One region of the Hymenobacter endophyticus genome, then DNA from elsewhere that is predicted to be linked to it. Evidence: riboswitches for the same ligand, from Rfam matches in the RefSeq annotation. Region 1 holds a riboswitch; each other region holds the start of a gene.

Evidence for each region. Region 1 has a riboswitch for S-adenosylmethionine ahead of metH (methionine synthase). Riboswitches for the same ligand answer to the same signal wherever they lie in the genome.
Region 2: another riboswitch for S-adenosylmethionine. It lies ahead of ROI90_RS20175 (amino acid permease); the one in region 1 lies ahead of metH (methionine synthase).
Region 3: another riboswitch for S-adenosylmethionine. It lies ahead of ROI90_RS03750 (O-acetylhomoserine aminocarboxypropyltransferase/cysteine synthase family protein); the one in region 1 lies ahead of metH (methionine synthase).
Region 4: another riboswitch for S-adenosylmethionine. It lies ahead of ROI90_RS16260 (SusC/RagA family TonB-linked outer membrane protein); the one in region 1 lies ahead of metH (methionine synthase).

The regions. Positions count from the first base shown of each region.
Region 1 covers NZ_JAWDJT010000002.1:736,067-741,621, forward strand. Annotated here, with positions in the region: gene ROI90_RS05565 (SDR family oxidoreductase) at 1-462, opposite strand, end outside; gene ROI90_RS05570 (PA14 domain-containing protein) at 566-1,678, opposite strand; gene ROI90_RS05575 (hypothetical protein) at 1,899-2,030, shown strand; SAM riboswitch class I at 2,118-2,231, shown strand; gene metH (methionine synthase) at 2,305-5,555, shown strand, end outside.
Region 2 covers NZ_JAWDJT010000018.1:33,612-39,166, reverse strand. Annotated here, with positions in the region: gene ROI90_RS20185 (TSUP family transporter) at 1-694, shown strand, start outside; gene ROI90_RS20180 (CPBP family intramembrane glutamic endopeptidase) at 788-1,675, opposite strand; gene ROI90_RS20175 (amino acid permease) at 1,793-3,241, opposite strand; SAM riboswitch class I at 3,547-3,639, opposite strand; gene ROI90_RS20170 (hypothetical protein) at 3,998-4,465, shown strand; gene ROI90_RS20165 (EcsC family protein) at 4,610-5,344, opposite strand; gene ROI90_RS20160 (Gfo/Idh/MocA family protein) at 5,439-5,555, opposite strand, start outside.
Region 3 covers NZ_JAWDJT010000002.1:315,076-320,630, reverse strand. Annotated here, with positions in the region: gene ROI90_RS03760 (homoserine dehydrogenase) at 1-93, opposite strand, end outside; gene metX (homoserine O-acetyltransferase MetX) at 83-1,120, opposite strand; gene ROI90_RS03750 (O-acetylhomoserine aminocarboxypropyltransferase/cysteine synthase family protein) at 1,410-2,792, opposite strand; SAM riboswitch class I at 3,172-3,285, opposite strand; gene ROI90_RS03745 (LysM peptidoglycan-binding domain-containing protein) at 3,642-3,938, opposite strand; gene ROI90_RS03740 (lipocalin family protein) at 4,166-4,585, shown strand; gene ROI90_RS03735 (erythromycin esterase family protein) at 4,715-5,555, shown strand, end outside.
Region 4 covers NZ_JAWDJT010000011.1:168,674-174,228, reverse strand. Annotated here, with positions in the region: gene ROI90_RS16270 (DUF1572 family protein) at 1-197, opposite strand, end outside; gene ROI90_RS16265 (DUF5694 domain-containing protein) at 233-1,087, opposite strand; SAM riboswitch class I at 1,487-1,578, shown strand; gene ROI90_RS16260 (SusC/RagA family TonB-linked outer membrane protein) at 2,058-5,084, shown strand; gene ROI90_RS16255 (RagB/SusD family nutrient uptake outer membrane protein) at 5,224-5,555, shown strand, end outside.

The DNA of each region.
Region 1 (5,555 bases):
GCACTGTTCCGGGTCACGCACATCCAGCTGCAGCAGAATGCACCGGCGCTGCTGGGCTTCTATTAGCCGTTTGGTTTCCTCGGCATCTTCCACGTTTTCGTTGAAGAGAACAGCCACGTGGGCTCCTTCCATGGCAAACGCCACTGCTACCGCCCGCCCAATCCCAGAGTCGGCACCGGTTATAAGGGCAATTTTATCCTGCAGCTTGCCAGCCGCCCGGTAGGTACTGAAGCTCATGCCGGGCTGCAGCTTCATGTCGGCCTGCTTGGCGGGATAGGGCAGCTTTTGGGCATGCTGCTTCATATCCTTAGCCGTGGGCCGTTTTACGGGCTCAGGCGCTTCGGCGGCCGCTTTGGAAGCCTTTTTGGCAGCGGGCGTTGCCGCTGATTTTGCCACATTGGCAGCAGCAGGAGAATCGGTGGTAGCAGCTTTTGTAGGAGCCGCCGCTTTTTTAGCAGCCATAGATCAGTAAGAAATAGTGCGGAGCTTATGCCTTACGCGAAACCGACTGGGTTGTTGAGCTTATGCCAAATTGATGTACGTACACGCAGGGGGCCGGCCAGCCTTACCGCACCACTACTTCTACCCGGCGGTTGCGGGGCCGCTGCTCGGGATGCTGGTTGTTGGCTACCGGCCGGGTACCACCGTAGCCACGCGCCGTCAGCCGCACCGAGTCAATGCCCTGTTGCAGCAGATAGCGCCTGACCACCTGGGCGCGCTGCTCCGAGAGGCGCAGGTTCAGGTAAGCGTCGCCCACGTTATCGGTGTGGCCGGCTATTTCCAGCTGTAGCGCCGGCTGCTGCCGCAGGGTACGGGCCAGGGCGTTGAGTGTAGGGCGGGAGGCGGGCAGCAGGGAGGCCGTGCTCTGGGTGAAGTAGAGGTTGGGCAGTGTAACAGCTGCTCCTTTGCTCAGAGCAGCCAGGTTTTCCAACACCGCCGCCTGCGTATCAAGCGCTGCTACCGGCGCTGGAGCGGTAGGCAGGGTCAGCTGCCGGGGGCGGGTTTTCACGGCTCGCACAGGTGGGGCGGGGGCCATTCTGCGAGGAGGCGCTACGGATGCCAACGGGGCTGGTGTAGGGCGCACTACGGCCACTGGAGCAGCCACAACCGGCGGAGCAGCAGGCACGGGTACGGCCGTGGCTGGCAGGCGCTGGTAGAGGTAGCGCACCGGAATGGTTTGAGGCTCAGTAGCCCTTGGCGGCTGCCAGGCCAGCCGGGCCCGGGAGTCTCGGTCAATCTGGAAGTAGTCGACGCGCACCGGGTAATAGCGCCCGGCCATGAGGTGTACCCGCGCAGTGACTATGGCCACGGGCTGCCCGCGCCAGGAGCTCACCAGCCGCTTACCTCCCACCCACACGCGCATCCCATCATCGGTAGCCACCTGAAAAGTGTATGTGCCGGTGGTTGGCGCGTAGAGGTAGCCCGTCCAGCGCACCGAAAAGTGCTCCCCCGGTACGCCCGGCCCCGGCGGCACAAAATGGTCACCAGTGGGGCCAATTGTCCAGTTGAAGTCAATACCCGGGTCGGAGCGTAGGAGTACCGGCTTCTCAAAGTTTTGGCCCGCGTAATACTGTCCGCGCAGGCCGGTACCATCCGGCTGCTGGGCATAAGCCAGACCGGAGCAGCTCAGGAGCAGCAACAGCGCGCTGCCAATTCGTAGATGGTGCTTGTGGTGCATAGCTTCTGAAAGGTAGCAGCCTGAGGGAGTGTCCGTTTACAAATTCAACCAACCAGGGCAAGCCCTCAACCTATCGGCAGCTGGCTTGCACAATATCCGGCGTAGCATAACGCTGCCCCAACGGAATTTATGCGGCACCCTGCCCGGCAACCTCCGCTTGAACGCGGCCGTACCACTGTTACCGGCCGGAAGTCCATATAGCCCTGCCGCTGTACTAGTTATGCCTACCAAAAAAACCACCACCGCCCACACTACCGCCAAGAAAGAGGACCCCTGCTGGAAAGGCTACGAGCAAGCCGGCACCAAGAAAAAGGACGGCAAAACCGTACCCAACTGCATCAAAAAGGATTAGCTACTCTGCTAGTCCTTGCTTAGAGCCCGGCCGTGCAAACAGCCGGGCTTGTTGTTTTTAGCGGCTTGCGGTGTATCTTCGTCGTGTTACTTATCCAGAAAGACCGAGGGATTGGGCCCGATGACGTCTTAGCAACCTGAAATAAAACAAGGTGCTAACTCCCTTTTCAAGGCCTTTGCGGGTCTTGGAAGAAGATAAGTACGGAACCGGCCTCCGCGCCCGGCTCTTTCTGGATAGGCACTTTTCGCCGCTGATTTTCCTTAGAAGAGCCGATATGCCGACCGTTCTCCCCGCCCCTGCCCGCCCCGATTCCCCCCTCTACGACATCCTGCGCCAGCGCGTGCTGGTGCTGGACGGCGCCATGGGCACCATGATTCAGCGCCACCCGCTGACCGAGGCCGACTTCCGGGGCACCCGTTTCGCCGACCACTCGCATCCCTTGCGCGGCAACAACGACCTGCTCAGCCTCACCCGCCCCGACATCATCAAGGGTATTCACGCCGAGTACTTCGCCGCCGGGGCCGATATGGTGGAAACCAACACTTTCAGCGGCACCACCATTGCTCAGGCCGACTACTCCCTGGAGCACGTGGTGTACGAACTGAACTACGAGTCGGCGCGCCTGGCCAAGGAAGCTGCCGACGAGTTTACCGCTCAGAACCCCGCCAAGCCGCGCTTTGTGGCTGGTGCCATTGGGCCTACCAACCGCACCGCCTCTCTCTCGCCCGACGTAAACCGCCCCGGTTTTCGCGCCGTAACCTTCGATGAGTTGGCTACCGCCTACCACGAGCAGGTGCGCGGCCTGATTGACGGCGGCTCCGACGCGCTGCTCATCGAAACCATCTTCGACACGCTCAACGCCAAGGCGGCCCTGTACGCGGTGCAGAAGTTCTTCGACGAAGGCGGCCGGGTGGTGCCCGTCATGATTTCCGGTACCATTACCGATGCTTCGGGCCGCACGCTTTCCGGGCAGACGGTGGAGGCCTTCTGGAACTCCATCCGCCACCTGCCGCTGCTGAGCGTGGGGTTGAACTGCGCCCTTGGGGCCGACCAGCTTAAGGTGTACATCAAGGAACTGAGCCGCATTGCCGACGTGCACATTTCCGCTTACCCCAACGCCGGCTTGCCCAATGCCTTCGGTGGGTATGATGAGTCGGCGCAGGAATTTGCGGGCGTGGTGGAAGGCTATCTGTCTGACCGGCTCGTGACGGTGGTGGGCGGCTGTTGTGGCACCACGCCCCAGCACATTGCTGAACTGGCCCGCCTAGCTGAGAAATACGAGCCACGCCCCTTGCCGGAAGTGCCCCAGGCTACTCGGTTGAGTGGTTTGGAGCCCTTTGGCATCACCGGGGAAAGCCTGTTTGTGAACGTAGGCGAGCGGTGCAACGTGACGGGTAGCCGCGCCTTTGCCCGCCTCATCCGCACCGGCGCTTACGAGCAAGCCCTGCAAGTGGCCCGCGACCAGGTGGAAGGTGGCGCCCAAGTTATCGACGTGAACATGGACGAAGGTATGCTCGATTCGGAGCAGGCCATGACCACCTTCCTGAACCTGATTGCCTCGGAGCCCGACATTTCGCGGGTGCCGATTATGATTGACTCCTCGAAGTGGAGCGTGCTCGAAGCCGGCCTGAAGTGCGTGCAAGGCAAGAGCATCGTCAACTCGATTTCGCTGAAGGAAGGCGAGGAAGTGTTCAAGCAGCGTGCCCGCACCGTGCGCCAATACGGCGCGGCCATGGTGGTCATGGCCTTCGACGAAAACGGTCAGGCTGACTCCTACGAGAAGCGCATCGAAATCTGCCACCGCAGCTACGACATCCTGGTGAACGACGTCGGTTTCCCGCCCGAGGACATCATCTTCGACCCCAACATCCTGACCGTGGGCACCGGCATGGAGGAACACCGCAACTACGCGCTGGACTTCATTGAGGCCGTCCGCTGGATCAAGCAAAACCTGCCCGGCGCCCTCACCAGCGGCGGCGTCAGCAACATCAGCTTCTCGTACCGCGGCAACGATGTAGTGCGCGAAGCCATGCACTCGTCGTTCCTGTTCCACGCCATCCGGGCCGGCCTGGATATGGGCATCGTGAACCCCAGCCAGCTGGCCGTGTACGACGAAGTACCCAAGGACCTGCTGGAACTGGTGGAAGACGTGCTGCTCAACCGCCGCCCCGATGCCACCGAGCGCCTCGTGGACTTCGCCGACACGGTGAAGCAGAAAGACAAAGTGGAAGTGGTGGCCGACGCCTGGCGCAGTTTGCCGGTGAAGGAACGCCTGCAACACGCTCTGATAAAAGGCCTTACCGAATTTATCGACCAGGACACCGAGGAAGTGCGCCAGCAAGTAGGCCGGCCATTGGAGGTGATTGAAGGCCCGTTGATGGCTGGTATGAACGTGGTAGGTGACCTGTTTGGCGCCGGCAAGATGTTCTTGCCCCAGGTGGTGAAATCGGCGCGGGTGATGAAGAAAGCCGTGGCGTACCTGGAGCCCTACCTGCTGGCCGACAAGCAGAGCGGGGACCGGCAAACCGCCGGCAAGATTCTGCTGGCCACCGTGAAAGGCGACGTGCACGACATCGGCAAGAACATCGTGGGCGTGGTGCTGGCCTGCAACAACTTCGACATCGTGGACCTGGGCGTGATGGTGCCGCTGGAAACCATCCTCGACGAAGCGCAGAAGCAGCAAGTAGATGTCATCGGGTTGAGCGGCCTGATTACGCCGAGCCTGGATGAAATGGTGTACGTGGCGCAGGAAATGGAGAAGCGCGGCCTCAAAACCCCGCTGCTCATTGGCGGGGCTACCACCTCGCGCCTGCACGCCGCCGTGAAGATTGCGCCCAACTACAGCGGCCCCATCGTGCACGTCAACGACGCTTCCCGCTCGGTGGGTGTGGCGGCGGCGCTGTTGGGTTCGGCTGATGTCGAGTACGCCCGCACCGTGCGTGAGGAGTACCGCCAGCTCCGTGAAGACTACGCCGGCCGCCAGCGCGACAAAAACTACCTCACCATTGAGGCCGCCCGCGAGAATGGCTTCAAGGCTGATTGGGAAACCACGCCCATCGTGAAGCCGACCTTCTTGGGCACCAAAGCCCTGGAAGACTACGACTTGGCCGAGCTAGCCGAGTACATCGACTGGACGCCGTTCTTCCAGACCTGGGAATTGAAAGGCCGCTACCCGCGCATCCTCACCGATGAAAACGTGGGCGAAGCCGCCACTCAGCTCTTCAACGACGCCCAAAAGATGCTCAAGCAAATCATCGACGAGAAGCAGCTCACGGCCCGCGCCGTGCTCGGTTTCTGGCCCGCCAATACCGTCGGCTACGATACGGTGCAAGTATTCAAGGATGATACCCGCCAGGAAGTAGCCACCGAGTTTTTCACCCTGCGTCAGCAGAGCGAAAAAGCCGCCGGTGTGCCTAACCTCGCCTTCTCCGACTTCGTGGCGCCGCGGGAAACCGGCCGCGCCGACTACATCGGCGGCTTTGCCGTGACGGCCGGTATTGGCATCGAGAAGCACCTAGAAAAGTT
Region 2 (5,555 bases), on a different contig from region 1:
TGGACTGCTGGGCATGGGCTACGGCGTAATTACGGCCATCAGTTTGATGAGCCTGAACATTGCCCCGGCGGCCATGAGTGCCAGCATCCACACCGCCGAAATGTTTGCCAGTGGAGCCTCGGGCTACCACCACTACCGCTTCGGCAATGTAAACAAGCGGTTATTTAAAGTGCTCCTGATTCCGGGCGTGCTGGGCGCTATTACGGGGGCGTATTTGCTGGCCACGTTTGGGGAAAAGTACGGCAGCTACGTAAAGCCCTTGTTGGCGGCGTACCTGCTGCTGCTGGGAGTGCGCATCATCAGCAAGGCCTTCGTGAAGCCCGGTCCGCGTAAAAAGCACCAGAAGTTGGGGCTGCTGGCGGCGGCCGGGGGCTTTCTCGACTCGTTTGGCGGGGGCGGTTGGGGCCCTCTGGTTACCAGCACGCTCATTGCCGGGGGCCGCACCCCGCAGTACGTCATCGGCTCGGTCAGTGTCACGGAGTTTTTCGTCACGTTTGCCAGCGCCGTTACGTTCTTCGCCACCCTGGGCATTTCGCACTGGCAGATTATCCTGGGCCTGATCATCGGGGGTGTGGCTGCCGCACCCCTGGCCGCCCGCTTGGCCGGCCGCCTGCCCGTGCGCTGGATGTTCGTGGGCGTGGGCCTGATGGTGATTGTGTGGAGCCTGTGGGCGCTGCGCAAGGTGTTCATGTAGCCCTTGTATTCGTTTGTGCTTCAATGCCAAACCGCCCCACCGGAATGTTCCAATGGGGCGGTTCTCATTTTCGCGCAGAGTTTCACTGGCTATTTATATGCTGTCCGGTTGCAACTCGGCCGGTTGCGGGAGCTCGTCGACCGGCAAGTGGACCGGTGGCGGGGAGGTGGCACGCTGCACCATCCATAGCAAGCTCCACAACACCAGTGCGCTCAGCACCACTACCACGGTGTAGGCCCAGGGGTGACCAAAGGCGGCTACCTCGTCGGTGCCTTTACCTGCTTTCTGATACAACAGCGCATTAAACGCGAAGAAATTGTTAAGGAAGTGCACACCCATGCACAGCCACAGGGAGCGGGTGCGGTAATACAGCCAGCCCATCAGCAACCCCAGAAAGAATGTAGCTAGGCTTTGCGGCGGATTCATATGCATAACCCCGAAAACAAGGGCCGACTGGCCGATGGCAATCCAGGGACGGGTGGGGAAGTTGCGCAACAGCCCCTGCAATACCACTCCGCGCAGCAGCAGTTCTTCCAACACTGGCGCCGCCACGCACAGCATAAGAAACCCAACGACCGGCACTTTCATCAGTTCCCGGTAAGCTTCGCCGGAGGAGAACTTGGGCAGGTGCAGAAAATGAACCAGCGTCAGCACCATGTCAGCTGATACCACCAGCACCGGCAAGGCGAGCAGCAGCCAGCCGGGCACGTGGCCGTGCAGGTTGATACCGGGCCAGCGCACCTTCTGTTTCCACCAGAGAACCCCCAGCAAGCCAGCGTTGGTACCAACACCCATGAGCAGCAGCGTAACGGGCCGGGTCATACCCAGCAGCTTCTCTCCGACCAGTAAAATGGGCACCCCAACCAGCAACGACAGTAGCAGATACCACCCCAAAAAAGCCCAGCTTTCCTTGATAGTTGGATACACTGTAGCCGGCGGGCTGGGCGCCGCCACGGGCGCTTCGATAACAATAGATTCCACAGAAAAACTGAATAGAATGAGAGCCAAAGCTACGCGCAAGAAGCTCCGCAACGCAAACAGCCGAAACCTTACGGTCCCGGCTGCGGCAACAGGCTTACCTGCCAGCTTCTTTTCTTCCTATTCAGCTTTTGCCGGATTACCTAGCTTGCTGTGCTTGCGACCGTAGCCGAAGTAAATGGCCAGACCGATGGCCAGCCACACCGCCAGCCGCAGCCAGGTTTCCCAGGGCAACGACACCATCATCACCACGCAGGTGAGAATGCCCAGAATAGGTACCACCGGCACCCAGGGCGTACGGAAGCCGCGCGGGGCATCGGGCTCCCGCTTACGCATAATCAGAATACCCACGCACACCATCACAAAGGCCAGCAGCGTGCCAATGCTCGTCATTTCACCCACCACGGAAATGGGTACAAAGCCCGCAAACAGGGCAATGAACAGGCCCAGCAGCAAATTCGACTGTAGGGGCGTGCGGAAACGCTCATGAATGCGGGAGAACACCGGGGGCAGCAGGCCATCCTTAGCCATGCTGAAAAACACCCGGCTCTGGCCCAGCAAATCCACCAGAATCACGGAGGTATAGCCGATGATGATAGCCAGAATCACGGCCGAGGACAACCAGGCATAAGGCGTTTTCTCGATGGCAATGGCCACCGGGGCGGCGCTGTCTTTAAATTCGGTGTAGTTGGCCAAACCAGTCATTACGTGTCCGAACAGTACGAACAGCACGGTGCAAATTAGCAGGGAGCCAATGATACCGATGGGCATGTTGCGTTGCGGGTTCTTGGTTTCCTGCGCCATGGTGGCCACAATATCGAAGCCAATAAACACGAAAAATACCACCCCGGCCCCGCGCAAAATTCCGCTCCAGCCAAACTCCCCGAAGGTGCCGGTATTCTGCGGAATGTAGGGCTGATAGTTGGTAGGGTCGATGTACTGCCAGCCCAAGCCGATAAACACCAGCACCACGGCCACCTTCAGCGTGACGACCAGCGCATTAAACCAGGCTGAGCCCGAGGTACCCCGAATGATAATCATGGTGATGGCCAGCACGATGAGCATGGCCGGCACGTTCACGAAGCCGTGCACCTCGCTGCCATTGGCCAGCGTGGCCGTTTCAAACGGCGACATGACCAGCTGCGGGGGCAGGTTAATGCCATACTTACTGAGAAACTTAAGCAGGTACTGCGACCAGCTGATGGCCACCGTAGCGGCACCTACCGAGTACTCCAGCACCAAATCCCAGCCGATAATCCAGGCAAACAGCTCGCCCATGGTAGCGTAGGCGTAGGTATAGGCGGAGCCGGCTACTGGCACCATGGAGGCAAACTCGGCGTAGCACAGCGCCGAGAAGGCGCAGCCCACCGCCGCCACCACAAACGAAAGCGTAACGGCCGGGCCGGCGTTGTTGGCCGCCGCAATGCCAGTGAGTGAGAACAAGCCCGCCCCAATAATTACCCCAATGCCAATGGTAATGAGGTTGAAGCCGTTCAGGCTTCGTTTGAGCGTTCCGGCGCCGGTTTCGGCCGCCTCCTGCCGCAGCAGTTCCAGTGATTTTCTAAGCATAAAAAGGTACGCCGGACTTCGGCCCGGCAGGTCGTAAAAAAGAGGGAAGTAAGCAGTTGAAGCGGGCCGCACTACGCTGAAACCGGCGCGGCTGCGGGCGTCAGGCAACCAGCCCCAGACCCGGCTCCGGCATAGTACTAGCAGAGAATAGCGGGCGGGCACCTGGCGGCGCACACGCTCTGGGCTACGGGCTAGCTACAACAACGCGGGCTACAACAGGCTGCGGCCGTACCCAAGGGGCACAAAATGGCAGCAGAAACGGCAACACGGGCTGGTAAGCAGGGCAAAAAGCGCACGGCAACTTGTTTTTATATGGTCAGGAATTGGCACCGTTCCGCAGCTTGCGAGTGGTTGCCGACGCGTCATTGAGCCTGTCTCTCAGCGCCTCTGTATAAAAACAATCCTTCGGCTAGAAAGAATTGATGCTGCAAAGGTAAAGCCGGATTGCTGCCCCCGCAAACAGAGCAAAAAACGGCCTTCATGCGCAGCCGCTTTTCTAGTAGCTACTACGCCAGGCCCGGCTGGAAACCCTGCCTGCTGACGGTCATCTTATGCCACCTAAAGCCGTCTAAAAACCTGCGACGCAGGACTAAGACTGAGGTTTAATCGAAAAATTTAAATTTTTCCGGGAGGCTGTTTTACCCTGTTGGCACCAAAACTGGCACCGGACTTGCAAATGTTCCATCAGCCACCCGCTTGCCAGTCCGGACGGTGGCTGATTCCCGCTTTCAACTACAACTCCTTCACCATAGTCTCATGAAAAAGCTCCTCGTTCTTCTGACTGCCTTCTCCTTATCGGCCGCTGCGGCCTCGGCCCAAACCACTCCGGTGAAAGCCGCCCACGGCCAGCACCTAAAAGGAGGTAAAATGCGCGGCGACAAAACTGCCAAAACCCCTGAGCAGCGCGCCGACCACGCCGCCCAAAGCCTGACCAAAAAGCTCGGACTTTCGGCCACCCAAACCCAGCAGGTGCGCCAGCTGCACCTCTCCCGGGCCCAGCAGATGCAGGCCCACAAAGCCCAAGCAGGCACGGCCACCCCAGCTGACAAAAAGCAGCATCACGAGGCCATGAAGGCGGAGAAAGCCCAGTATGAAGCCCAGCTCAAGCAAATCCTGAGTGCCGACCAGTACGCCAAATACACCCAACTCCAGGCCGATAAAATGGCCAAGCACAAAGCGCACCGCCAGGGTATGAAGCCGGGCCTGAAACAAGGTAAGAGCTAGCCTCCCCTACTTTCTCTCTCCCAGCAGCCCCGATGGTTTCCGTCGGGGCTGTTTGTTGGTGAGGAGGCGTAGCCATGTTGCGTTGGAGCACAGCGAGGCTGCCTGGGGCCATTGATCCAGCGGCAACCACAAAGGGCCACGTTTTTACGCCTGATCCGGCAAACGGCCCTGCTCGGCAAACCAGCGCAGGCGGTAACACATAATGGCCGTTTCGCCGAGCTGCACAAGCAGGCGGTAGTTGGCCACCGCGCCCACGGCAGCCCCTATCACCGGCACCAGTTGGGCTAGTTTCGCCAAGTCAATATAGTCGCGGTACTCCTGCTGAAAGGTGCGCCAGTCGAATAATTCGGCTGTCACAGTGGCTGCCGTGGTGGGCCAGCCGGCGAGTTGCCGGTAGGTTTCGCGGCGGGTGTGCTGGCTGCTGAAGGCTAGTTGGAAGATATGCAGCAGATACAGCCGCTCGGGGAAGCTGCGTACATCGTGGCCGTACAGGGCGGCAATGTCAAACAGCAGTTTGAGCTTAATACTTAGCAGCAGCGGAAAATCGGCGAGGCCCAGCAGAAAGCCGCCTGCCCCGGTTACGCCGCCTTCCAGGGCCGCCGTGTTGCGGTAAGCCCGGATGCGCGCCCGTACCCGCTCTTCCCGCTCCTCCAGTGTACCCTCCTGCACCGGCCGCTGGGTGGTATGCTTGGAGCCAAACAGTACGCCCTGCACCATTTTCTGGATAGCCACGGTAATGGCCACGTGCACTTTTTCCGGCAGCAGCGCATTCAGCCGCGCCTGCACCCGCCGCGTTACGCGGTTCAACAACGTGGGCTTTTGCTGCATGCGGCGCTGCCAGGTGCGCAGTTCGGTTAGGGCCTGTGAGTCGGGGAGCATAATTTGGCTTATAAAGTGCAGGTAAACGTATTTCGTATCTCACCAAATATCTGGACAAAGGCACCCCTTTAAAGCTTTAGCATTATCATATTATTTATTTCAGCGCGTACATGCGCTCTATCATTTCCACCACTTTCAGGCCTTCCAGCGCATTGGTGGTGGCCTGACCGCGCTGGCGGAGAGTGTCCACCACGTTGTCGATGACGTGAAC
Region 3 (5,555 bases), 420 kb from region 1:
GCCTACGCAGCCAAACCCAATCAAACCCACCCGCCACGCCTGGGCAGGGGCAGAAACAGCGGAAACGGGCAGGGAAGCAAGGTTAGTGGACATATGTCTGGACGTAGAATCGTTCGAGGAAATGAGTGATTTGAGCGGTTTCAATCAGAAAGCCGTCGTGGCCGTACTGGGAGTGCATTTCGGCATACATGGCCCCTCTGATGTAGCGCGTCAGCAGCTGCTGCTCCTGGGGCGGGAAAAGCACATCGGAGGTAATGCCCAGCACCAGCGTGCGGGCCCGGATGCGGCCCAGCGCCGCCTGCACGCTGCCCCGGCCCCGCCCCACGTTGTGCGAGTCCATGGCGTGGCTGAGCGTCACGTAGCTGTAGGCATCGAAGCGGGCTACTAGCTTATCACCCTGGTAACGCTGGTAAGAGCTGGCCAAAAAATCGGTGATTTTGGCCTCCTCCGGGTCGGTTTGGGTGCTGCCGTAGGCATCGTGGCTGCGGTAGCTGAGTAAGGCCACAGCCCGCGCGGCCCGCAAGCCCGCCGCCCCGCCCGCCGGTGTAGCCTGCTGATAGGTTGGGTCGGCGAAGATGGCCAGCCGTTGCGCTTCGTTGAAGGCAACGCCCCAGGCCGAGTGCCGGGCACTGGTGGCCAGCAGCACCAGGTTCTCAAACACGGCCGGGCGCTGCACGGCCCATTCCACGGCCTGCTGCCCGCCCAAGGAGCCCCCAAGCAAGGTATGGATGCGTGCCAGGGCCAGGTGTTCCCGCAGCGCTTCGTGCACCGTCACCATGTCGCGGATGGTAATAAGCGGAAACTGTTGGTAGGCAGCTTCCCCACGGGTGGGGTCGGGGGTGAGCGGACCAGTGGTGCCGTAGCAGGAGCCCAGCACGTTGGCGCACACGATAAACCACTCGCTCGGATCGAAATGACAACCGGGACCCACCAAACCGGGCCACCACTCCTGCACGTCGGAGTTGGCTGTGAGGGCATGGCACACCCACAGCACATTGTCGCGGGTGGGGCTCAACTGCCCGTAGGTGTGGTAGGTTACCTCCACGTGCGGCAGCACGGCCCCGTTTTCCAGCCGCAGTGGCCGGGGCAAACGAAACACATGGAAATCTTCGGAAGGCATTTTATAGGAGTGCTGTAGGAATGCAGTAGGGTAGGATGGGGCTAAAAAGCCATCATGCTGAGCTTGTGGAAACAGGATGCTCTGATTTTACCTAGCTACCATAAATCAAAAATTAGCCCGCGGGCGGAGTCGAATTCTACCCGACTCCGCCCCGGCTAGGTGCGGACACCACTGGTACTCCCGGTTTCTCTCTCACAAAAACCGGAATGGGTGCCCGCGCTGCGTGCTGGAAGTTGTGCCTCCGGCGGCTCTCTCACCTGCCTCCGGCGGCCTCAACCCCTCTCAAGTTTTACACTTCCAGCGGTGCAGCGTGTTCCGTTTCGGGCTCGGGCAGCAGGGTGCCCTGAGTAGTATTGGGCGAGGCGGCGTTGCGTACCGCGTCAAACGCCTGCTGCAAATCGGCCCGGATGTCCTCAAAATGCTCAATGCCCACCGACAGGCGCAGTAACGTGGGCGACACGCCGGCCGCGCGCTGCTCCTGCTCCGAAAGCTGCTGGTGCGTGGTGGCCGAGGGCTGAATGATGAGCGTTTTGGCGTCGCCTACGTTGGCCAGGTGGCTTACCAGCTTCAGGTTATCAATGAACTGAGTGGCCGTTTCCTTGGAGCCTTTGATGGCAAAAGTGAGTACTCCGCCGTAGCCGCGCTTCAGGTACTTCTGAGCCAGGGTGTGGTAGGGGCTGCTTTTCAGGCCAGGATAGTTCACGACTTCCACCTGCGGATGCTGCTCCAGCCAGGTGGCCGCGCGCAAGGCGTTTTCTACGGTGCGCTCCACCCGCAGACTCAACGTTTCCAGGCCCTGCAGCAGCAGGAAGGAGTTAAATGGGCTTTGCGAGGGGCCAAAGTCGCGCAGCCCCTCCACCCGGGCCCGAATAATAAAGGCAATGTTGCCAAACGGGCCGTTTTTGCCGAATACGTCGTTGAAGATCAGGCCGTGGTAGCCGTCGGAGGGCTCCGTAAACTGCGGGAATTTGCCGTTACCGAAGTCGTAGGTGCCACCGTCCACAATCACGCCGCCCACGCTGGTGCCGTGGCCGCCAATCCACTTCGTGGCCGATTCTACCACAATGTTGGCCCCGTGCTCCAGGGGGCGGAACAGGTAGCCGCCGGCCCCGAAGGTGTTGTCCACAATAAGCGGCAAATCGTGCTTGCGGGCAATGGCAGCAATGGCCTCAAAATCCGGAATGCTAAAGCTGGGGTTACCAATGGTTTCCAGGTAAATAGCCTTGGTGTGCTCATCAATCAGGGCTTCGAACTTGGCGGGCTGGTCGCCGTCAGCAAAGCGCACTTCAACGCCCAAACGCTTGAAGGCCACTTTGAACTGGTTATAAGTGCCGCCATACAGGTGCGTGGTGCTCACGAAATTGTCGCCGGCCTGCAAAATGTTGTTGAGGGCAATGAACTGCGCCGCCTGCCCCGAGGATACCGCCAGAGCTGCCACGCCGCCTTCCAGCGCCGCCACCCGCTGCTCGAACACGTCGGTAGTCGGGTTCATCAGGCGAGTATAAATGTTGCCAAACTCCTTCAGGGCAAACAGGTTAGCGCCGTGCTCAGCATTCTTGAACACGTAGCTGGTAGTCTGGTGAATGGGCACAGCGCGGGAGCCGGTTACAGGGTCAGGCTGCTGGCCGGCGTGGAGTTGGAGGGTCTCGAAGTGGAAGTTCTGCGTGGACATGGCAGGGCTAAGTTTGAAGACGTTGGGGTAGGAAGGGAACCTGAAAGGGAGAGCCACCACGGAGGATAAGGCCACGGCATTCACGTCAAGTTGCTGACGATGAAGCTGGTAGTGGATAGACTGGCTGGCGAGTGCCTAGCAGCGGGCACCTTCGGCTCGGGCCGGAGCTAGGCTGGGAAGAAGGAGGGCTGCGGGGTCGGGCTTGCGGCTAGCAACAGCAACAACACGCGCTGCTACAGCAACGCATTCGCATTCGGCCGGTGGCGGCTGAGGCAGCCGGGGCAACGCAAAAACCCCACGGCAGAACAGCAGGCGCAACGGCGGCTGAGGCGGTAGGGGCTAAAAAGGCGAAAGCGAGGGTGTTTTCCATGGTACTCCTGGGTTATATGCCCCGCCGCCGGATGGCTGGTCGGGCAGGAATTGGCACCTTTCGCGCGGTCGAAGGTTGCCAGTGGGTCAGGGAGCCTGTTCTCTCGCCACTTCTGTATAAATCCTATGAGAACTTCCCCGCCGCGAGCGGAGGAGTACCGAGTTGGTAATGCAAAGGTATAAACGAAGATTTGATATATGCAAGCATTGCCGGGGAAAAGGACTGAAATTATTTTTCTGGCTAATGCGGTTTTATAAATGCATAAAATTATGCATAACATATTGGTAATGAGAAAATAGAAAAAGTATAAGTTAAAGTGGATGTGCTGAGCGAAGTAAAGAAGTGACTAAGCTGATCTGTATAAGCCAACAGTTCCAGTGAGCAGCCAAGCTGAGCTATTGCGAGTAACAGGAGCGTTGGCACACAAAAAAAAGCCGCTCTTATAAGAGCGGCTTTTTGCATATTTTCAAGAATTAACCTTAGCTGGAAGCTTTAGGCAGGGTAAGCACCTGGCCTACTTCAATCTTGTCGGGGTCGGAGCCAATGATAGCCTTGTTGGCCTCGTAAATCTGGTGCCACTTGGTGCCGTCGCCGTAGTGATTGCGGGCAATTTTCGAAAGGGAATCACCGCTTACTACGGTATAGGTTTCGCCTTCGGTAGCGGCGGGCTGGTTGGCGTTGCCGAAAAAGTCGGTAGCACCACCGGCGGCAGGTTTGGCGGCTGGCTCAACGGGTTTCTTTTCGCCGTCGTTCGAGAGAAAATCAAACAGTCCCATAGGAGTAGAATCGTTAAGAGTGGGAGGGGAAGCACCGACATTCGGCCGGGTTGGCAGTCAGTCAGATGCTTCTTACGCCGTGGCGGCCATTAGGTTATAGCTGCACTATATTCTACTGAAGCAAGCATCTGCCGGGCAAACATCTTGCGGTGGGGTTCCGTACTAGACGCATTATCGGCCGTTGCGCCGTTGAGTTTGCCACATCCTTAACCCTATCCACTCTCCCCATGAAAACCCTGACCTCTCCCTTCCGCCTCCTGGCCAGCCTGCTGGTATTGTTGGTTCTCTTCACGGCTGCATCCTGCGGCAGCAAAGAGGGCAAAGTAGAAGGCGTAAATATGCTGTATGGTGCCCAAAGCAAAGTATGGAAAACCGATAAGGAGCTGAGCTCCACCGGCGACAAAGTAAAACAGACTGACGCGCAGGAAGATGAGCGTATTACCTTCTTCGCTAACGGCCAGTACAACATGACCTCGGCCGCTGGTGCCGTAAACGGTAAGTATGACTTTGACCAAGCCGGTAAAAAAATCACCATGACCCCCGACGGCGCGGCCCAAAGCAACACGTTTGATGTAGTAACCCTCACCGACGACAAGCTGACGCTAAAAGCTCCTACCGGCGCCGAGTTAAAGCTCGAAAAAGAATAACCCCGCTGTTAGGTTTGTATAGCAGTCCAAAAAACTTAAAAAAGCCCTTCTGCCCAGTGCGGAAGGGCTTTTTTGATGCGTGTTAGCGGAAGTATGTAGCTTGCTGGCCCACTACATATTATTGTTTCTATGTTTTCTATTCGGATGCTGGCCCTGAGTGGCTTGCTGAGTGTGTTGGCCGGACCGCTACTGGCCCAAAATGCGCCCGGTATTACGGCGGCCGCTGCGCCAATCAAAACATACCCGGTGCGCACCATTAGCCCAACAGATGCTGATTTAAGTGACCTGGAGTTTTTACGGCAGGAAATTGGTCCGGCACGGGTAGTCATGCTGGGTGAGCCTACGCATGGCGTGGGTACGGCCACGGAGGCCAAAGTCCGGTTGATCCGGTTTCTGGCGGAGCGCATGGGCTTTACCACCGTGGCGTTCGAAAGCAGCCTGTATCCGCTGGATCAGGCCGAGCGCGCAATTCAGGCGGGCACTCCGGTCCCGGCTGCCATTGCCGCTTCCGTGTACCCGGTCTGGACGGAAACCCGGGAGTTTCAGGCGCTGCTGCCGCTGCTAGGCAAGGGTAAGCTGCACGTAGCCGGCTTCGACTCGCAGGTGGGCTGGGGGCACGACGATATGCTGGACGAGCTGGAAACCTTCCTGAAGCCCGAAAAAGGCAGCTCCGACATAGCCTACGACTACCTGGATGAGTGCATCAGTACTATGGGGGAGCACAACATTTTTCCTCCTTCGCACCAGCTGGTTTTCTTCAAGATGCAGCTTGGCAAGGCGCGTAAAATATTGGATAAAGTAGCTGTTGGCCCGGACGCCAAGCGCCGGGAGCGGGCCGGCTTCTGGCTGCAGCAGCTGCGGAGTGTGCAGGCCCTGGCCCAGGACTACGCGAGTAACGACCCCGGCGCCAAAGACTCGGCCACGTTTAAGGCCGCCGACAGCAACGCCCGCGACGCTCAAATGGCCGATA
Region 4 (5,555 bases), on a different contig from region 1:
CCGTCGGTGGTCAGGAAATCGGTCCAGCGGGAGAGCATATTGCCCCACAGGTGCTTCACAATGGTAGCAATGCTGTTGCTCGCGGGGTTGGGCTGCCAGAACAAGGCCTCATCGGGGAGTTGGGCAAACGTCTGGGAGCCAAGCAGCTGGTAATAGGCAAACTGCTTGCGGGCACTGGTCAGAAAATCGGCATCCATCACGAAACGGGCATGAGGTACAACAATACGAACGGCTACTTCTTCAGGTACTTCCGCGACTCCACCACCCGAAACTCCGGGTCACTGGCGAAAATGCTTTGCAGGGAGCCAATGTGCGCCGCCCCAAACAGCGCCAGCACCCGCTTGGGCCGGGTTTGCAGGGCCTGCACCACCACGTTGGAGTAGATTTTATAGTCGCGGTTTTTGAACACCGAAATCAGCTCCGCCCCAATGTAGCGGGGGTTGATGAAAGCCGTGTCCACGGCCGCATCGGGGTTGGTGAAGCGGCTGTTTACCACCCGGGCCGGCGTCACGTAGCGCAGCCGGTACACCAGGTTGTACAGCTCTGGCTGGTTGATGGCGGCCAGGTAGCGGTACAGGGGCAGGCTACCACCCTCTAGTTCCGCCTTCAGGCTACTCGCTGCTTTGCTCAGCTCCTGCCCGGCCTGCTGGTATACCTCAATGTTCTGGCCGGTGCGCAAAATCCCCTGCGACGTACCGCCCGGAGCATTGGCGCAGTAAATGTTGGGTAGCTGCAGCTGCTTACCCAGCCGGAACGCCACCTGGTAAATCTCGCTGCGGCCGCCGGGCAGGGCGGCCAGAGCCAGCTTGTCTTGGCGGTACAGGGCGTAGAGGCTGTCGATGCGGGGCTGCTCCTCGGGCAGGGCTTCCACCACCAGCATATCGGGCTGGTATTTGGCAATGGCGGCCGTGAAGCGGCTGATATTCTGCTGTCCCTGGGGCGTCAGCACGTCGGTAGTGGGCTTGTCGGCTTTATAAATCTGGTTTAGATGGTCGCAGCCCACAATCATTACATCAGTAGCGGGTTTCTGGGCCAGGCTGGCATAAGAAAAGGCCCCAAACAGGAGGGTAAAGCAGGCTTTCTTCATGAATAAGAAGTAGATAATTGGCTGGAAGTGCGAGTTACACTCAATTGTCGATTTTTCAGCGGGAGGCCGATGCTTATGTCGGTAGTTGCCTAGGGTAGGCTGGGTGTAAGCAACACTTGGCGACACCCCGCATAGAGGACGCCTATTGCCCCACGAAACGTTGCCCGACTGTATCTGAGGCAGGATCATTCCGCAGAAAAATCAGCCCAACTAAACCGATAAAGCGGCCATTCGCAAACCACAGAATATAGCTTTAACGAGGCCGATAAGCGGCATTCTGGGCGTGGGTGACCTTGAATAGATGACGGGCAGAAGGCCGGCGTTGAAAATAAAAATTTGGTTTTTCGAAATACGCGCCAGTACATTTGCACCATCAATTCTTTACCCCACAAAGGATTGTTTTTATACAGAGGCGCGGAGAGACAGGCTCGATGAACCGCCGACAACCCCCGGAACATCCGGAACGGTGCCAAGTCCTGACCATATAAAAACAACAACGCCGTGAAGTCCTTCACCAGCACCCCCAGCAGTACCCGTACCCGCGCATCCGTACAGCATGGATGTTGTGGCCTGATGCGTGGCTCCGTCTGTATGCGGATGGTGGGCATGGGCTGCTAAGGCGTCGGGAATTTCCCTTTCTTGCTTTTTGCTTGCCGGTAGAGCAGAGCGGTAGCGCGCCATTGCTCTACGCAGTACCCGGGCCTAGTAGGCCCGCGGGGTTTTTCTGTGCGCCGACTGCTTCGGCCCCAGGATAGCCAGTTCCTCCCTACTTGCTCTCTCCGCAAACTGCTAGTTCCGCCGGCCCCTTGCCGGCCTGCTGGCCCCCGGCTGTGCACAAGCCAGGTGTAGGAGTGGAAGTTGTGCCCCCAGGGTTTTCGCCTTTTTGGTATTCACCTCCCGACGCGCCGGCGCGGCCCCTGAGTGGGCTGCTGTTATGGCTGCGCGTGCTCATCCCTTGCTTTTCCTGCATATGAAATCCTCTACCCTTCTGGCGGTGCCAGCAGTGGTGGCAGGCCTGGCCCCGGCGAGTTTCGCCCAGACGGCCGCCTCCCCCATCACCGGTACTATTGTGGATGCCACGGACCGCAGCCCGTTACCGGGCGTTACGGTGGTGGTCAAAGGCACCACCGTAGGTGCCTCTACCGGCCCCGACGGCACTTTTTCCCTGACCCTGCCGCCCGGCAGCAGCACCCTGACCATTAGCGCCATTGGCTACGAAAGCCAGACCGTGGATGCCTCCGCCGGCCCGGTGCGCGTGGCCCTCAAAGCTGATGTGAAGCAGCTCTCGGAAGTGGTGGTGACGGGCTACAGCGAGCAAAACCGCAAGACCCTGACCAGCGCCATCAGCTCGGTGAAGGGTGATGCGCTCAAGGACATTCCGGCGGCCAGCCCCGACCAGCTCCTGCAGGGCAAAGCGCCCGGCGTGCAGGTATCGGCCAACTCCGGGGTGCCGGGCGGCGGTATTTTTATCCGCATCCGGGGTAGCAACTCCGTGAATGCCAGCAACGACCCGCTGTACGTGGTGGATGGGGTGTTCATCAACAACACCAACCTAATTGCCACCGGCCTGGGCAACCAGGTTTCCAGCAACCCGCTGGCCGACATCAACCCCCAGGATATTGAGAGCATCGAAATCCTGAAGGACGCCAACGCCACGGCCATTTACGGCTCCCGCGGGGCCAATGGGGTGGTACTCATCACTACCAAGCGCGGCAAGGCCGGCGACAAAACCCGCATTACCTTCAACACCTACCACGCCTGGTCGGAGGCCCCCAAGCAGTATGACCTAGTAACGGGCCCGGAGCTGGCCCAGCTGGAAAATGAGCGGTTTTTGAATGACGGCGGCAACCCGACCCAGTTGCCCTACCGCCCAACGGCCGCCGGGGGGCGCGGCCTACCCGAGGAGCAACAAACCTACGACCGGCTTTCCGACGTGTTTCGGACGGCCCAGACCCAGAGCTACGAGCTGTCGGCGGCCGGGGGCTCGGCTAAAACGCAGTTCTACATCGGAGGCGGCTATTTCCGGCAGGAAAGCATTGCCCGGCCCACCAACTTCGACCGGTTTAGCCTGCGGGTGAACCTGGATAACTCCGTGACCGATAGGCTGCGCATTGGAACCAGTACGGCCCTCACGCGCACCCACCGCAACGTGAGCAGCAACGACAACAACCCGGTGGGCGTCATCAACTCGGCCCTGTTTCCGCGCACCAACCTGCCGATTTACAACCCCGATGGTACCTACGCCAAGTACGGCTCCTTCGATAACCACCAGGCCCTCATCGACAACCTGAACAATGATGCGGTGGGTTCGCGCGTCATCTCAAACGTGTACGGGCAGTACCAGCTGGGCAAGCACTTGACCTTGCGCAGCAGTTGGAGCATCGACTTCAACGACATGTACGAGAACAACTTTAACAACACGCTCATCCTGGCTGGGCAGCCCCGGGGCACGGCTACCTCCTTCCTCTCCCGTGACATAACCCTGCTCAACGAGCAGACCCTGAATTACTCGGTTGATTTCGGCGAGAACCACTCCCTGCAGGCCCTGGTGGGCAATACCATCCAGAAAAACACGTTCCAGCGCACCAGTCTGGCGGGCCAGCAGTTCCCCAGCAATGACCTGACCAGCATTGCCTCGGCGGCTACCCAAACGGGCTCCTCGTCCCGCTCCCAGGCGGGGCTGTTGTCGTTTTTCGGCAAGGCTACCTACAGCTTCAAGCAGCGCTACACCGCCGACGTGAGTTTGCGGGCTGACGCTTCCTCCCGCTTCGGGGCCGATAACCGCTGGGGCTATTTCCCGGCCGTGGGCTTGGGCTGGCGCCTAAGCGAGGAAGAATTTATCCGGAATCTGAACGTGTTTCAGGAGCTGAAGCTGCGCGGTAGCCTGGGCAAAACCGGCAACCAGGCCGGCATCAGCGACTTTGCCGCCCGCGGGCTGGTGCAGGGCGGGGCCAACTACCTCGACTTGCCCGGCACTACTCCCCTGCAACTCGCCAACCCCAACCTGAGCTGGGAAAGCACCCGGCAGTGGAACGTGGGCCTGGACGCGGCCGTGCTGCAAAACCGGCTGCTGCTGGAGCTGAACTACTACGACAAGTACACCTCGGGCCTGCTGCTGAACGTGCCGGTGCCGCGCAAAACGGGCTTTGCCTCAGTGGTGGAAAACTACGGGGCCGTGAGCAATAAGGGCGTTGAGGTGCAGCTGACCGCCAACTGGCTGCCCCGCACCTCGGCCGTGCAGTGGAGCACCACCGCCAACGTGGCCCGCAACGTGAACCGCATCGAGAAGCTGGCCGCACCCATTACCTCGGGCTCCCGCGACATTTTCCGGTTGCAGGAAGGCGCGCCGCTCTACTCCTTCTGGCTATACCACCAAACCGGCGTGAACCCCGAAACCGGCGACGCCCAGTACGAGGACGTGAACGGCGACGGGCAACTATCGGTGGCCGACCGACGGCTGGTGGGCAACGCTTGGCCCGACTACTTCGGGGGCCTCACCAACTCGGTGAGCTACAAAGGGCTGGATGTTGGCTTCACGCTGAACTTCGAGCAGGGAGCGAAAATCATGAACATGAACCGCTTCTTTCTGGTGCACGGCGGCACCCAGAGCAACATTGGCTACCTGCGCGAGCAGCTGGACCGCTGGCAGAAGCCTGGTGACCAAACCGACATTCCGCGCCTAACCACCAACCCGGCCAGCAACAACTACGGGGGCGTGGTGCAGAACCTGAGCGACCGGTACCTGGAAGACGGCTCCTTCCTGCGCCTGCGCACCCTTTCGCTGGGCTACACCGTGCCCCAGCAGCTCGTGAGCCGAGCCCGCCTCAACTCCCTGCGCGTGTACGTGCAGGCTGCCAACCTCTTCACCATCACGCCCTACTCCGGCCTCGACCCCGAGGTGAACTCCCAGAGTGGGGTGAGCAACACCAAAAACTTCGACTGGGCTACCGTGCCCCAACCCCGCACCTTTCAGGTGGGCCTTACGGTGGGCTTATAACCAAGACATAAGCCCGTCATGCTGAGCGCAGCCGAAGCATCTCTACCGCTTCGTCCACACGATTGAGTTAGCCCGCAGTAGAGATGCTTCGGCTGCGCTCAGCATGACATTACACTCTGTTTTTCAGAATCTGACTTCGATGAAATCTTCGCTATACCACTTGCTGTTTGCCGCCGTACTGGGTGCTTCTACCCTGAGTATTTCGGCTTGCAACGATTTGTTGGACCCAACGCCGGTGCAGCAGCTTCCCGACGACCAAGCCATTACTGATGCCAGCAGTGCCCGCTCCGCCACCATTGGCGTGTACGACCGGGTGCAGGCCTACTACCAGCTGAACTGGCCGGTGCTGGGCTTTCTGCCCGGCGAGAATGTGCGCTTTAACGGCACGCTGAACCAGTTTCTGCAGATTGACCAGAACCAGCTCAGCGCCGACAACGTGCTGATTACTGAGGCCTGGACCCAGATGTACCA